2 linked regions of the Candidatus Microthrix parvicella Bio17-1 genome follow. The protein of the gene in region 2 binds, or shares a complex with, the protein of the main gene of each other region. Links are inferred from orthologs where the notes say so. Each region holds a gene or a part of one and is shown on either strand. Other genes may lie near its edges.

Region 1 (4,544 bases), on a different replicon or contig from region 2:
CATTCCGGGGGGTGGGCCCTGGGGCACGCCAGGAGGTGGTCCGCCGGGACCCCCTTGGCCGGGTGGTGGTGGTGCGCCGGGCGGCGGTGGAATGTTGCTCATGTGGGCTCCTCCTCGAAGAGCCCACGATACTAACCGTGAGATACCTCATCGCGCCGGATATCTCCTTCCACGTGAAGTCGAACTGCGCTACGCGATGGGTCGGCCGACGGCAGACTCGCCGTCGGGTGCCAACAGCAGTACCGATCCGTCGGCCTCCACGGCCCCGAGCACCAGAAATTCGCTGCGAAATCCCGCGATACGGCGGGTGCCCAGATTGATCACCCCGACAACCCGGCGGCCAAGCAGGGCATCGGCTGCGTAGTTGGTGATTTGCGCAGAGGTCTGGAGCACCCCGATGTCGGGGCCGAAGTCCACCCGCAGCTTCCAAGCGGGCTTTCGGGCCTCGGGAAAGGCCTCCACATCCTGCACCACACCCACCCGCATGTCGATCGAAGCGAAGACCTCGGCACTCACCGGGTGCTTGCGCTGAGGCTGGCGTGGCACTGCTGTCGGCGGACTCATCGCCACAGTCTGCCCGGCTCGACGGCCGGGACGGGGTTGGAATGCCCATCGAGTCCGACTTGGCCGATCGGTCCTTGTAGCCTCGCCGGCCATGGCAAGCACCCCCGAAACTCCCGATGCCGAGTCCTCCAGCCCAGATGCATCTGCGGCGGACTCTGCGCGCTTCGATCAGATCGTCAACCTGGCCAAGCGGCGTGGCTTCGTGTACCCGTCTGCGGAGATCTACGGCGGCTTTCGTTCCACCTGGGACTATGGGCCCGTCGGTGTGCTGCTGCTTCGCAACGTGAAGGACGCATGGTGGAAGTCCATGGTGCAACAGCGCGACGACGTGGTGGGCCTGGACGCCTCCATCCTCACGCCGCCTGCGGTGTGGGAGGCCTCGGGGCACCTGTCCAACTTCACGGACCCGTTGGTGGACTGCAAGGAGTGCGGCCAGCGTTGGCGCCTCGACAAGCTTGACGACCCGAATCAGTGCCCCAACTGCAAGAAGACGGGCAGTTTCACCGAGGCCCGCAACTTCAACCTGATGTTCTCCACCCATGCTGGTCCCGTCGCCGACGAGGGCGCCTTGGCGTATCTGCGGCCGGAGACGGCCCAGGGCATGTTCATGAACTTCAAGAACATCATCAACACCACCCGGGTGCGACCGCCGTTTGGTGTCGCCCAGGTGGGCAAGAGCTTCCGCAACGAGATCACGCCCGGCAACTTCGTGTTCCGCACACGCGAGTTCGAACAAATGGAAATGGAGTACTTCGTGCATCCCGACGATGCGCCGAAGTACTACGAGTACTGGAAGGCGGAGCGCGAGCGTTGGTACCTCGACCTGGGTATGCCCCGGGAGGCGTTGCGCCTGCGTGAACACGAGGAGGACGAACTGTCCCATTACAGCTCGGCCACCGCCGACGTGGAGTACCTGTTCCCTTGGGGCTGGGACGAGTTGGAGGGCATCGCCAACCGGGGTGACTTTGACCTGTTGGCGCACACCAAGCGCTCCGGCGAGCGCCTCGACTGGTTCGATCAGGCAGAAAACGTCCGGTATGTGCCCCACGTGATCGAGCCGGCCGCCGGTGCCACCCGCACCGCGTTCGCCTTCCTGTTGGCCGCCTACGACGTCGAGGAGGTGCGGGGTGAGGAGCGTGTGGTGCTGCGCCTGCACCCACGGCTGGCGCCCTACAAGGTGGCGGTTCTGCCACTGTCCAAGAAGTCGCCGCTGCGGGAGACCGCCCAAACGCTGGCGGCCGAGCTGCGCGACGAGTGGAGCTGCGAGTACGACGAAACCCAGGCCATCGGCCGTCGGTACCGCCGCCAGGACGAACTGGGCACTCCCTATTGCGTCACCGTTGACTTCGACACCGCCGAGGACCAGGCCGTCACCATTCGGGAGCGTGACTCAATGGAGCAGGTTCGGATTCCGCTGGCGGGCGTGGCCGACTGGCTGCGGCCGCGGCTGAAGTGATGTTGTGACCGAAGTGATGTTGTGACCGTGACAGGCTGAGCCGATGGGCATTGTCGACGAGGACATCGTTCGGGTCCGTCAGGCCACCGACATCGTCGCGCTCATCACCGAACACACCCAGCTGCGCAAGGTGGGCAGCCGCTGGACCGGGCTGTGCCCGTTTCATTCCGAGAAGTCGCCGTCGTTCTCGGTGAACCAGGCCGAAGGCCTGTACTACTGCTTTGGCTGTCGGGTTTCGGGCGACGCCATCACGTTCCTGCGGGAGCTGGAGGGCTTGGACTTCGTCGAGGCGGTCGAACGTCTGGCCGCAAAGTCCGGCATCGCCCTCACCTACACCGACCGGGCCGAGTCGGCCACCCGGCAGAAGCGCCAACGCCTGCTGGCCCGGGTGGAGGAGGCGGTGGAGTTCTACCACCAGCGGTTGAAGACCTCGCCCGACGCGTCGGCTGCACGCTCGTACCTGCGCGGTCGGGGCTTCGATACCGACGAGGTGGAGCGGTATCGCATCGGCTGGGCACCCGATGGCTGGGACGTGCTGTGCAAGGCCCTTCGCCTCGACGGCGAGACCGCAACCGCCACAGGCCTGGGTTTCACCAACAAGGCCGGACGCCTGCAGGACTTCTTTCGGGCGCGGGTGTTGTTTCCGATCTTCGACCCTGAGGGCCATGCGGTGGGTTTCGGCGGCCGCATCATGCCGGGGGAGGAGGGAGCCAAGTACAAGAACTCCCGCGAGAGCGACCTTTACCACAAGAGTCGCCTGCTGTACGGGCTGAACTGGGCCCGTCAGGATGCGGTGCGCAGCGGCCGGGTGGTGATCTGCGAGGGCTACACCGACGTGATCGGGTTTCGCCGGGCAGGGGTGACCGAGGCGGTGGCCACCTGCGGCACCAGCCTCACCGAGGAGCACCTCAAGCTGCTGTCGCGCTACGTCGACAAGGTGGTGCTGGCCTTCGATGCCGACTCGGCGGGTCAGGCGGCGGCCGAGCGCATCTATGCCTGGGAGAAGGACTTTGACCTGGCCGTCGAGGTGGTGCGGCTGCCCGAGGGGTCCGATCCCGACGAGCTGAGCCGCACCGACCCCGACGCGTTGGCGGCGGCGGTCGTCGCCGCCGAACCGATGCTGAGGTTCCGGCTTGAGCGTGTCCTCGGCGCCGAGGTGGCCACCCCCCCGGAGGCCCGGGCCCGTCGGGCCACCACGGCGCTCGCCGTGGTGGCCGAGCACCCCGACCCGATGGTGCGCGACCCCTACCTGTTGGAGGTCGCCGACCGGTCGCGCCTGGACCCGGACCTGCTCCGCAACCAGCTGGAAGAGCTACGAGGCACCGGCGCCGCCCGTGCCTCGGAAGCGCCACGCCGTGACGCGGGCGCCCCGACGGGTCCGGTGTCGCGCCGCCGGTGGGACGGCGACCCGGGCCCGCGTCCGCCGGGCGGTGATGGGGGAGACGCCGGCTACGAAGATGCAGCGCCGCAACCCGACCTGCCTCCTGGCCCCGGCCCGTCGCCTGCAGGCAAGGTGCACCCGGCGGAGATGTCGGTGTTGGTGCATCTGGCGGCCCAGCCCGACGGCGAGTTGGCGGCGCTGCCCGAGGAACTGTTCGCCCATCCCTTGGCTCGCTCGGCGCGCGTGGCGCTGGTCTCGGCCGGATCGGTGGCTCAAGCGGTCTCCGACGCCGAGGCTGACACGTGGGAGGAGCGGCTGTTGTCGCGCCTGGCGGTCAGCGAACCAGACGGTACGCCGGCGGAGGCGGTTCATCGGTTGGTGCACAAGACCGGTTCTCAGGCGATGGAGAACCTCGAGGCCGAGCTGCGCCAGGCGGCACGGGACGGCGTCGATGCCGACGTTCGAAACGATCTCCTGACCGAGCACGCGTGGCTGGCTCGGCGGGTGGATCAGCTGAACGAGCCTGAGACAGCCGAGGTTTCGGCCCGGGCCTTGGTAGCGTATCTGCGCGGGGACGACGAAGAGGAGGTCCGGCCGGGTGTCGATTCTGGATCAGGTGAATGAGACGGAATGGGGCACGCTGATCGAGGTCGGCAAGGCGCGGGGCTCCCTCACACTTGATGAGGTGCTCTCGGTTTTGGGTGTGGAGCTCACGGTGGATGTGCTCACCGATGTCGAGTCGGCGTTCCGGCCCGAGGGCATCACACTCGTGGTTGAGGTCGACCCGCACACTGCTGATGACGACGACCTGCCGGCCGGCGTCCCGGCGGCTGTGGCCGCGGTCGATCACGCCTCGACCGTCGCCCCTGGCCTGACCCGGGACGACCATGATGCCGGTGTCATCCAGCGGACCGAGCGGCCGGCCCGGCACAAGCGCCGGGCCAGATCCGGCGCTGCGTCGGGCGACTCGGGTGGTTCCGGCGATTCGGTTCGGCTGTACCTCCGGGAGATCGGCCAGGTGTCGTTGATCGACGCTGCCCAGGAGGTGGCGTTGGCCAAGCGCATCGAGGCGGGCCTACACGCAGACAACCGTTTGGCCGAGTTGGCCACCGAGGGGCGACTCGGCGAGCTTGACCGGGAACA
Region 2 (7,401 bases):
AGCAGTCGAGCGGGTAGCGCCCGGCCTGAAGCTGAAACCCGCAGATCAGCGCGCCTCCCGGCACCAGGTGGGCCGCCAGGTTGGCGACGGTCGCCGTTTCCGTTCCGGGCGCCAGGAAGATCATGACGTTGCCCGCGGCCACCACCACGTCGAACCGGCGAGCCTCAGCCGTGTCGTCGGCGATGACCAGGGTGGAGATGTCACCGATGAGCCACTCGCCGTCGGGGTCACGCGCCACCGCAGCAGCCAACATGCCCCGGTCGGCATCGACACCCACCGACTCGATGCCACGCCGCCGGAGTTCCATCGCCACCCGTCCGGTGCCGCATCCCGCATCGAGGACGGACCGGGGCTGGAAGCCGGCGACAAACGTGGCCTCGCCGTGCACGTCCTCGCCCGAGGCCGCCAGCCGCGCAAAGCGCTCGTCGTAGGCGGCTCCTCGCGGGCCGTCGGTCGTGGCCCACCGTGAACTCGCCTGCTGACCCATCGCGCTCCCGTGCATCTCAACCAATCGTGATGTGACCGTAGATCACGCAGAACCCGGCGGCGTCGACCAACAGGATGCTGCCCACCACGGCCAGCACCACCCGACGACGCCAGCCACCCACGACTTCGGCCCTGCTTCCGGGCTGGGGCATGTACCAGTCGGGCAACAGCTCAAACTCGTGCCCACCGGTCAACTCGTCAAAGCTCACCGCGTTGTCGGGCACCTCAACATCAGGGTCGGCTGCCAGCGCCTGAGTGACCAACTCGTCGGCGTCCACCGACACTTCATCATCAACGCGCACCTCTCGAACCTATCCCCATGAAAGCCAACCTCCGGCGCGGCACCGCCGTCGCTGAGGCCGGCTACGTTGGTGTCTCCACAACAGGGAGACCACGTGAAGAAGCCACTCGTCATCGCGCTGGCCGTAGCCGGCGCTCTCGTCATCGCGGTGGGCGGCGGCATTGCCTTCTGGGCCCTCAATGATTCAGCCGAGGACGAGTTCCAGCTCAGCGAGACCAACGGCGGAGCCAACACCTCGGTCACCACGGCGGCGGCGCCAAAGGAGTCCGTCGACGAGGCGGAGGCAACGACCTGGAAGGTCGCTGAGGGCAGCCAGGCCGGTTACCGCATTGACGAGGTCCTGCGAGGTTTGGAGAAGACCGCCACCGCACGAACCGAGGACGTCGCAGGCAGTCTGACGCTGAAGGCCAACACGGTCAGCGACGTCACCGTGACCGTCCAGACCGGCACGCTCACCTCCGATGCAGCTCTACGCGACGACCGCGTGCGAGCCGACTACCTCCAGACCGATCAGTTTCCGGAGGCGACCTTCACCCTGGACGGGCCCTTGGAGCTGCCCGGAGAACCCACGGTGGGCGACCCGGTGTCCATGGAGGCCGAGGGGACGCTGAAACTGCATGGCGTGACCAAGGACGTAGCCGTCAAGCTCGATGCGCAGCTCACGGCCAAGGACCAACTCGAGGTCGTGGGGTCCACGCCGATCGCCCTCGCCGACTACAAAATCGAGGTGCCCGACATCTCCGGCATCGTGAAGGCCGCCCCGAACGGCACCCTCGAGTTCAAACTGCAGCTCACCCCGGCCTGAGCCGGTCACAGGCACCGAAGGTCGGCGGCTCGAGCCTCAGCGGGGTTCCGGGGTCCACGGTACATCCGCGTAGGTCTCCCGCAGCTTGAACTTCAGCACCTTGCGCAACGTTTCGTTTCGCGGCAGGGCCTCGACGACCTCAAGCTGCTCGGGGATCTTGCGGGTCATCAGCCCTGCGGCGTTGAGATGAGCAGACATTTCGGCAAATGTCAGGTCGTCAACGCCCTCAGCCCGTTCCACGACGGCGGCAACGCGTTCGCCGCGATCCTCGTCCGGCAAGCCGATGACGGCAACATCGGCCACTTTGGGGTGGGTGAAGAGCAGATCCTCCACCTCCTTCGCCGAGATGTTCTCACCCTTGCGGATGATCACATCCTTCAGGCGCCCGGTCAGCGCAAGGTGGCCATCGTCTCGCAGGATGCCCAGGTCGCCGGTGCGGAACCAACCCTCGTCGTCGAACGCGGCTGCGGTTGCCTCCGCGTCGGTGTAGCCCAAGCACACCATGGGGCCCTTGAGGCGAACCTCGCCCTCCTGCCCGGTCGATGCCACCGAGCCGTCCTCGGTGACGATGCGAACCTCGCATCCAGGCACCGGGGCCCCCTCGGTGTTGGCCAATTGCTCCTCGGTGTCGCGGGGCGACCCCTGTGCAATCATCGGCACCTCGGTCATGCCGTATCCGTGGCACACCGGTACACCGATCTCATCGCGAATGCGGGCGGCCAACTCGGGCGGCTTGGGGGCGCCTCCGCCGGAGATCAGCTTCAACGTGGGAATGAACTTCGTCCCCGGGGTCTTGGCCTGCTCGGCCAGGAACATCTGGTAGAACGCCGTCGAGCCGCCGATCATCGTCACGCCATAGCGGTTGTACGTCTCGACGGCGGCGGGCGGGTTGAATGCCCCGATGAGTACAAACGGAAACCCGGAGTGCAGACACATGATCAGGTAGTCGGGTCCTGCGATGTGGGCATACGGAAACGCCATCGACCCGACATCGTCGGCGCCCAGGTCGACCGCTGCCGCCAGGCCTCGCCCACCGGCCAACAACGTGGCGTCGGTGTGGCGCACGCCCTTGGGCTCGGACGTGGTGCCCGACGTGTAATAGATCCAGCGCACCGCGGTGGCCGGGTCGTCAGGCGGCGCAAAAGGCGCCAGAGTAGCGGCATCGCCCGTAGGGCGACCGTCGGCCAGGCTGAGCACGCACGGGCGGGCTGCACCGTCCACGTCGTCACCTTCCAGGCTGTCGAGCACCCCGGCGGTCATCGCCTCAAAGTCGGTACCCATCCACTCGCCGGGCACGATCACCAACTCGGGACGGGTACGCCTGATGGCCACCCCCAGCTCGCGCTCCCGGTAGATGTGCAGGATCGGGTTCTGCAGCGCACCGAGGCGGGCCAGTGCCAGCGAGGTGACAACGGCATCGATCGTGGTCGGCAACTGCCAGGTGACCGGCGTGTTTTCGCCGATGCCCATCGCGGCCAGCCCGGCGGCGGTGCTCAGTGCCGCGTCGCGCAGTTGGACACAGGTGAGCTTGGTATCCGCCTCGTCGATGAGCATTACGGCGTCGGGTGTGGCCTGCGCCCGTGCCTCAACCAGTTCCCAGATCGTGTCGGCGGTCTCCGGTGTGCTCACGCTGTCCCCTTTGGAGGGGCGCCACCGCCCCAATCGACTGGGGCGAAGATTAGTGGCTCGCCCCGGGAGGCCTACCCCTCTTCCCGTGCCTCGTTCTCAAACAGGGTGTGGTGGGGCAGGAACACCAGACGGCAGGTGCCGGTGGGACCGGCCCGGTGCTTGGAGATGTTCACCTCGGCCAGGCCGGCATCGGGGGTGTCCGGGTTGTACACCTCGTCCCGGTAGAGGAACAGCACCACGTCGGCGTCCTGTTCGATCGAGCCCGACTCCCGCAGGTCCGACAGCATGGGGCGCTTGTCGGCCCGCTGCTCCAGCGAGCGGGACAGCTGGGACAGCGCCAGCACCGGCGTGTCGATCTCACGTGCCAGCACCTTGAGGCCGCGGCTGATCTCGGCGATCTCGGTTTGACGGTTTTCGGCCCTGCCCGGCCCACTCATCAATTGGAGGTAATCGACGACGATCAGGCCAAGGGATCCGCCCAGCTCCGATTTGAGCCGGCGGGCTTTTGCCCGCAATTCCATCACGGTCAGGTTGGCGTTGTCATCGATCCACAAATCGGCGTCGCCCAGGCGCCCCAACGAACGGGTGATGCGGTTCCAGTCCGCGTCGGACACCTTGCCGTTCCGCAGGTGGCTGGAGTCGACCCGCGCGTCCATGGAGACCAGGCGCTGGGTGAGCTCGAGATGGCTCATTTCCAGGCTGAAGTACACCGCCGACTTGCCCGATGCCATCGCCGCGTTGCGTGCGATGGCCAGGGCCAGGGCGGTCTTTCCCATGGCCGGACGGGCCCCAAGCACGATCAGCGCGCCGGGTTGGAGGCCATAGAGCTTGGTGTCCAGGTCGGTGAAGCCCGTGGGGGTGCCGGTGACCGCACCCGCCTGCTCGTACATCTGCTCGAATCGATCGAGCGTGTCGCCCAGCAGATCACGCAACGGCACCAGGGTGTCGGTGACCCGGCGCTGGGCAACCCGGTAGATCAGCGACTCGGCGGTATCCATGGTGGAGGCCACGTCGTCGGCCGGTTGAAAGCCCAACTCGGAGATCTCCGACGCGGTCGCGATCAGACGCCGCAGGAGGGCGTTCTCCTCGACCACCTTGGCGTAATGGACCGCGTTGGACACCGCTGCCGCCGAGCCCTGCAACTCGATGAGCGTGCCGGCGCCGCCGATGGCGTCCAGCAGGCCGTTGCGGGTCAGTTGGTCGGCCACCAAGACGGAGTCGACCGGCGAACCCGCGGCGTAGAGACCGGCGATGGCATCGAACACGTGGCTGTGGGACGGTTGATAAAAATCGGCTGCCTCCAAGCGTTGCATCGCATCGCCGATGGCCGAAGGACTCAGCAACATCGCGCCCAGTAGCGACCGTTCTGCCGCCAGGTTGTGCGGAGGCTGGCGGCCGGAATGTCCGGCAATCCGAACCGGTCCGCCGGAACCGCCGTTGGCACCTTGCGGCTCGGCGCGTTGTGAGAATGTTGCCGTCATCGTTGAGCTCGGCTCATGAGAACTGCTGCGCCCATACGATCTCCGTTGGTCTCCGGGTGTGCTCAGGCCATTGTGACCCGTGCCGGTGACAGTCAAAGAAGGTCACAGGCAGAACACCGTTGTCCACACCAACTGTGGATCGTTGGGAGGAGTCTGCGGGTACCGGTCAACAAAACGCACAGGTCCTCCACAGCTGTGGAGGACCTGTGGAAATCTTTTCACGATCCCACCCGCGCTCTGACGGGCGGGTACTGCCGGGGTCAACCGCTAGGCGGCGACGACCTCAACATTCACCGGGAACGCCACGTCGTTGTGCGGCTGCACGGTGACGGTGTGGGCGCCCAGGGTGCGCAGGTGTTGATCCTCGATCGAAATGTGCTTCCGATCGATCGAAAAGCCGGTTTGCTCCTCGATGGCCTCAGCCACATCCGCGTTGGTGATCGAACCAAAGAGCTTGCCCGAGTCACCGGCCTTGGCTGGGATCGTGATGGCCGCGGTCACCAACTTCTTCGCCATGTCCTCGGCCTCCTCACGCGCTGCGGCATCGCGCTGGTCGCGACCGCGACGCATGGCGTCGGCCTGAGCGGCGGCGCCGGCGGTGGACGGCATGGCAAGGTGCTGCGGGATCAGGTAGTTGCGGGCATACCCGTCAGCGACTTCAACAAGGTCGCCCCGCTTTCCCAAATCGGCCAGGTCGGCTCGCAGGATCAGCTTCACGACGTGACCTCCGTGGTCTCCAGTGGGCTCGACTCCGTTGAGGAGGCGTCGTCACCGGTCGAAGCGGACCCGCCACGGTCACCGCGATCCCCGCGATCTCCGCGGTCGCCACGATCCCCGCGATCACCGCGGTCGCCACGATCACCGCGATCGTCACGGTCACGGCCGCCACGGCCACCGCCGCCACCCCGATGGGTGGTCACGCGGTTCGTGTACGGCAACAGAGCCATCTCGCGAGCGCTGCGGATGGCAACCGCCACCTGGCGCTGCTGCTGGGTGTTGTTGCCGGTTACTCGGCGGGCACGGATCTTGGCTCGGTCGGACTGGAAGCGACGCAGCAGGTTGACGTCCTTCCAATCGACGTACTCGATGCTCTCCGTGTTGAGAATCGACACCTTTTTCTTGGTGCGACGGCCCGACTCTTTGGGCTTGGGGCGGCGTGGTCGTGCCATTAGAAGGGCTCCTCGTCGTAGTTGTATCCAGCGGGGGGTGCACTCGGCGGCGGGGCTGCGGCACTGCCGCCACCTCCACCGGGTCCGGCGTCGCCGGCGCTGCGCTTTTCGTTTTTGGTGACCTGAGCGGACGCCCACCGAAGGCTGGGGGCGATCTCGTCGGCCACAATCTCCACCTTGGAGCGCCGATCGCCCTCGGGGCCGTCCCAGCTGCGCTGGTCCAGGCGACCGGTAACGATCACCCGCGTGCCTTTGGGGCAGGATTCGGACACGTTCTCACCAAGTTGTGCCCAGGCCACGATGTCGAAAAACGACGTGGCCTCTTCCCACTCGTTGGTCTGGCGGTTCTGCCAGCGTCGATTGACTGCAACGCCAAAGTTGGCGACGGCCTGACCGCTGGGGGTGAACCTCAGCTCAGGGTCACGGGTGACGTTGCCGATGATGGTGACGGTGTTGGTTGCCATGACGGACCTCCTCAGTCCTCCGCTGCCATCGCGGCCAGGCTGCGGCGCTCAGCCTCGGCCTCGGGCAGTCGGATCAGCTTGTGACGGACGACCTCGTCCGCCAGCCTGAGAAAGCGGTCCATGGGGTCGAGTTTGGCCGGGTCGGCCGTGAACTCGAACACCACGTAGTACCCCTCTGCCTTATGGTTGATCAGGTAGGCGAACTTGCGTCGCCCCCACCGATCGGTGCTGGACAGCTCTCCGCCGGCCGCTCCGATCAATTCTTCGACCCGATCGACGACGACCTTGTTTTCAGCGTCGGCAACATCGGCATCGATGATCACCATCAACTCGTAAGCGCGGTTCATATATGTACCTCCCTGTGGACCACGGCACTCGGCCGTTCGGACCCCGGAATCTCCGGGGCCAGGGGATTGCGCAAGGCGCCGAGCATAGGGCGTTGGAATACCAACTTCCTCATCGGGTCAGCATGACAGAGCACGGTGACAATCGGCTGGGTCGTGCACCCCGGTACCCGCACCCCCACCGTGAGGCGGGAGCAGCGAGTCGACGGCTACCGACCGCCGCCGTAGATCGCCAGCGTGTCGGTGGTGGCCTGCGACGCATGGTAGGTCTCGGCCTCGGAGGGAAAGGCGCCCGACCTCACATCGACCACGTACTCGCCGACGGCTCCCGAGAGCAGTTCGAAGCCCTGCGCATAGCGCCGCACGAACTTGGGGGGACGGGCCGGGTCGAGACCCAGGAGGTCCCCAAACACCAGCACCTGACCGTCGGTTCCCGAGCCGGCGCCAATGCCGATGGTGGGAACGTTGACCGACTCCGTGACCAGGTTGGCCACCACATCGGGGATCGCCTCCAACACGATGGCGAAGCAACCCGCGTGCTCGAGCGCCTTGGCCTCCTCCACCAGGGCCATGGCCGCATCGGAACTCTTGGCCTGCACCCGAAACCCGCCAAGCGCGTGCATCGACTGGGGGGTCAACCCCAGGTGACCCATGACGGGAATCTCAGCATCGACGATGGCATCGATCACCGACACCCGCTTGGCGCCACCCTCCAACTTGAC

What was found. The genes of interacting proteins can lie anywhere in the genome.
Region 1: the proteins of dnaB (region 2) and dnaG are in contact, whole or in part, in a crystal structure (PDB 2R6A), measured with the Geobacillus stearothermophilus proteins. The link is inferred for Candidatus Microthrix parvicella Bio17-1 from one-to-one orthologs. Residues at the interface, in WP_033016901.1 of Geobacillus stearothermophilus: Ser13, Glu15, Ala16, Gln18, Glu91, Leu92, Asp94, Ala95, Val96, Pro97, Thr98, Ala99, Ala100, Asn101, Tyr104, Tyr105, Ile108; in WP_049624496.1 of Geobacillus stearothermophilus: Lys456, Leu457, Leu458, Pro459, Ala460, Asn463, Ala464, Leu467, Leu535, Leu536, Ile537, Ala538, Gln544, Glu545, Asp548, Tyr549, His552.

Annotation. Positions count from the first base shown.
Region 1 is NZ_AMPG01000002.1:299,600-304,143, reverse strand. Bases 1,546-4,544 are described here. They hold dnaG (DNA primase), read left to right. Parts: upstream 1,546-2,063; coding sequence 2,064-4,025; downstream 4,026-4,544. Other genes in these bases: rpoD (RNA polymerase sigma factor RpoD), read left to right, coding at 4,000-4,544; MPARV_RS0109650 (glycine--tRNA ligase), read left to right, coding at 1,546-2,020. Also shown: MPARV_RS0109655 (tRNA-binding protein), read right to left, coding at 190-564; more of MPARV_RS0109650, read left to right, coding at 656-1,545. UniProt on the Escherichia coli protein: RNA polymerase that catalyzes the synthesis of short RNA molecules used as primers for DNA polymerase during DNA replication.
Region 2 is NZ_AMPG01000004.1:41,891-49,291, forward strand. What follows is about bases 2,498-5,324. They hold dnaB (replicative DNA helicase), read right to left. Parts: upstream 4,703-5,324; coding sequence 3,293-4,702; downstream 2,498-3,292. Other genes in these bases: MPARV_RS0115945 (class I adenylate-forming enzyme family protein), read right to left, coding at 2,498-3,221; rplI (50S ribosomal protein L9), read right to left, coding at 4,970-5,324. Also shown: MPARV_RS0115930 (class I SAM-dependent DNA methyltransferase), read right to left, coding at 1-502; MPARV_RS0115935 (hypothetical protein), read right to left, coding at 504-788; MPARV_RS0115940 (YceI family protein), read left to right, coding at 882-1,592; more of MPARV_RS0115945, read right to left, coding at 1,629-2,497; more of rplI, read right to left, coding at 5,325-5,419; ssb (single-stranded DNA-binding protein), read right to left, coding at 5,871-6,335; rpsF (30S ribosomal protein S6), read right to left, coding at 6,347-6,682; panB (3-methyl-2-oxobutanoate hydroxymethyltransferase), read right to left, coding at 6,889-7,401. UniProt on the Escherichia coli protein: The main replicative DNA helicase, it participates in initiation and elongation during chromosome replication. Travels ahead of the DNA replisome, separating dsDNA into templates for DNA synthesis.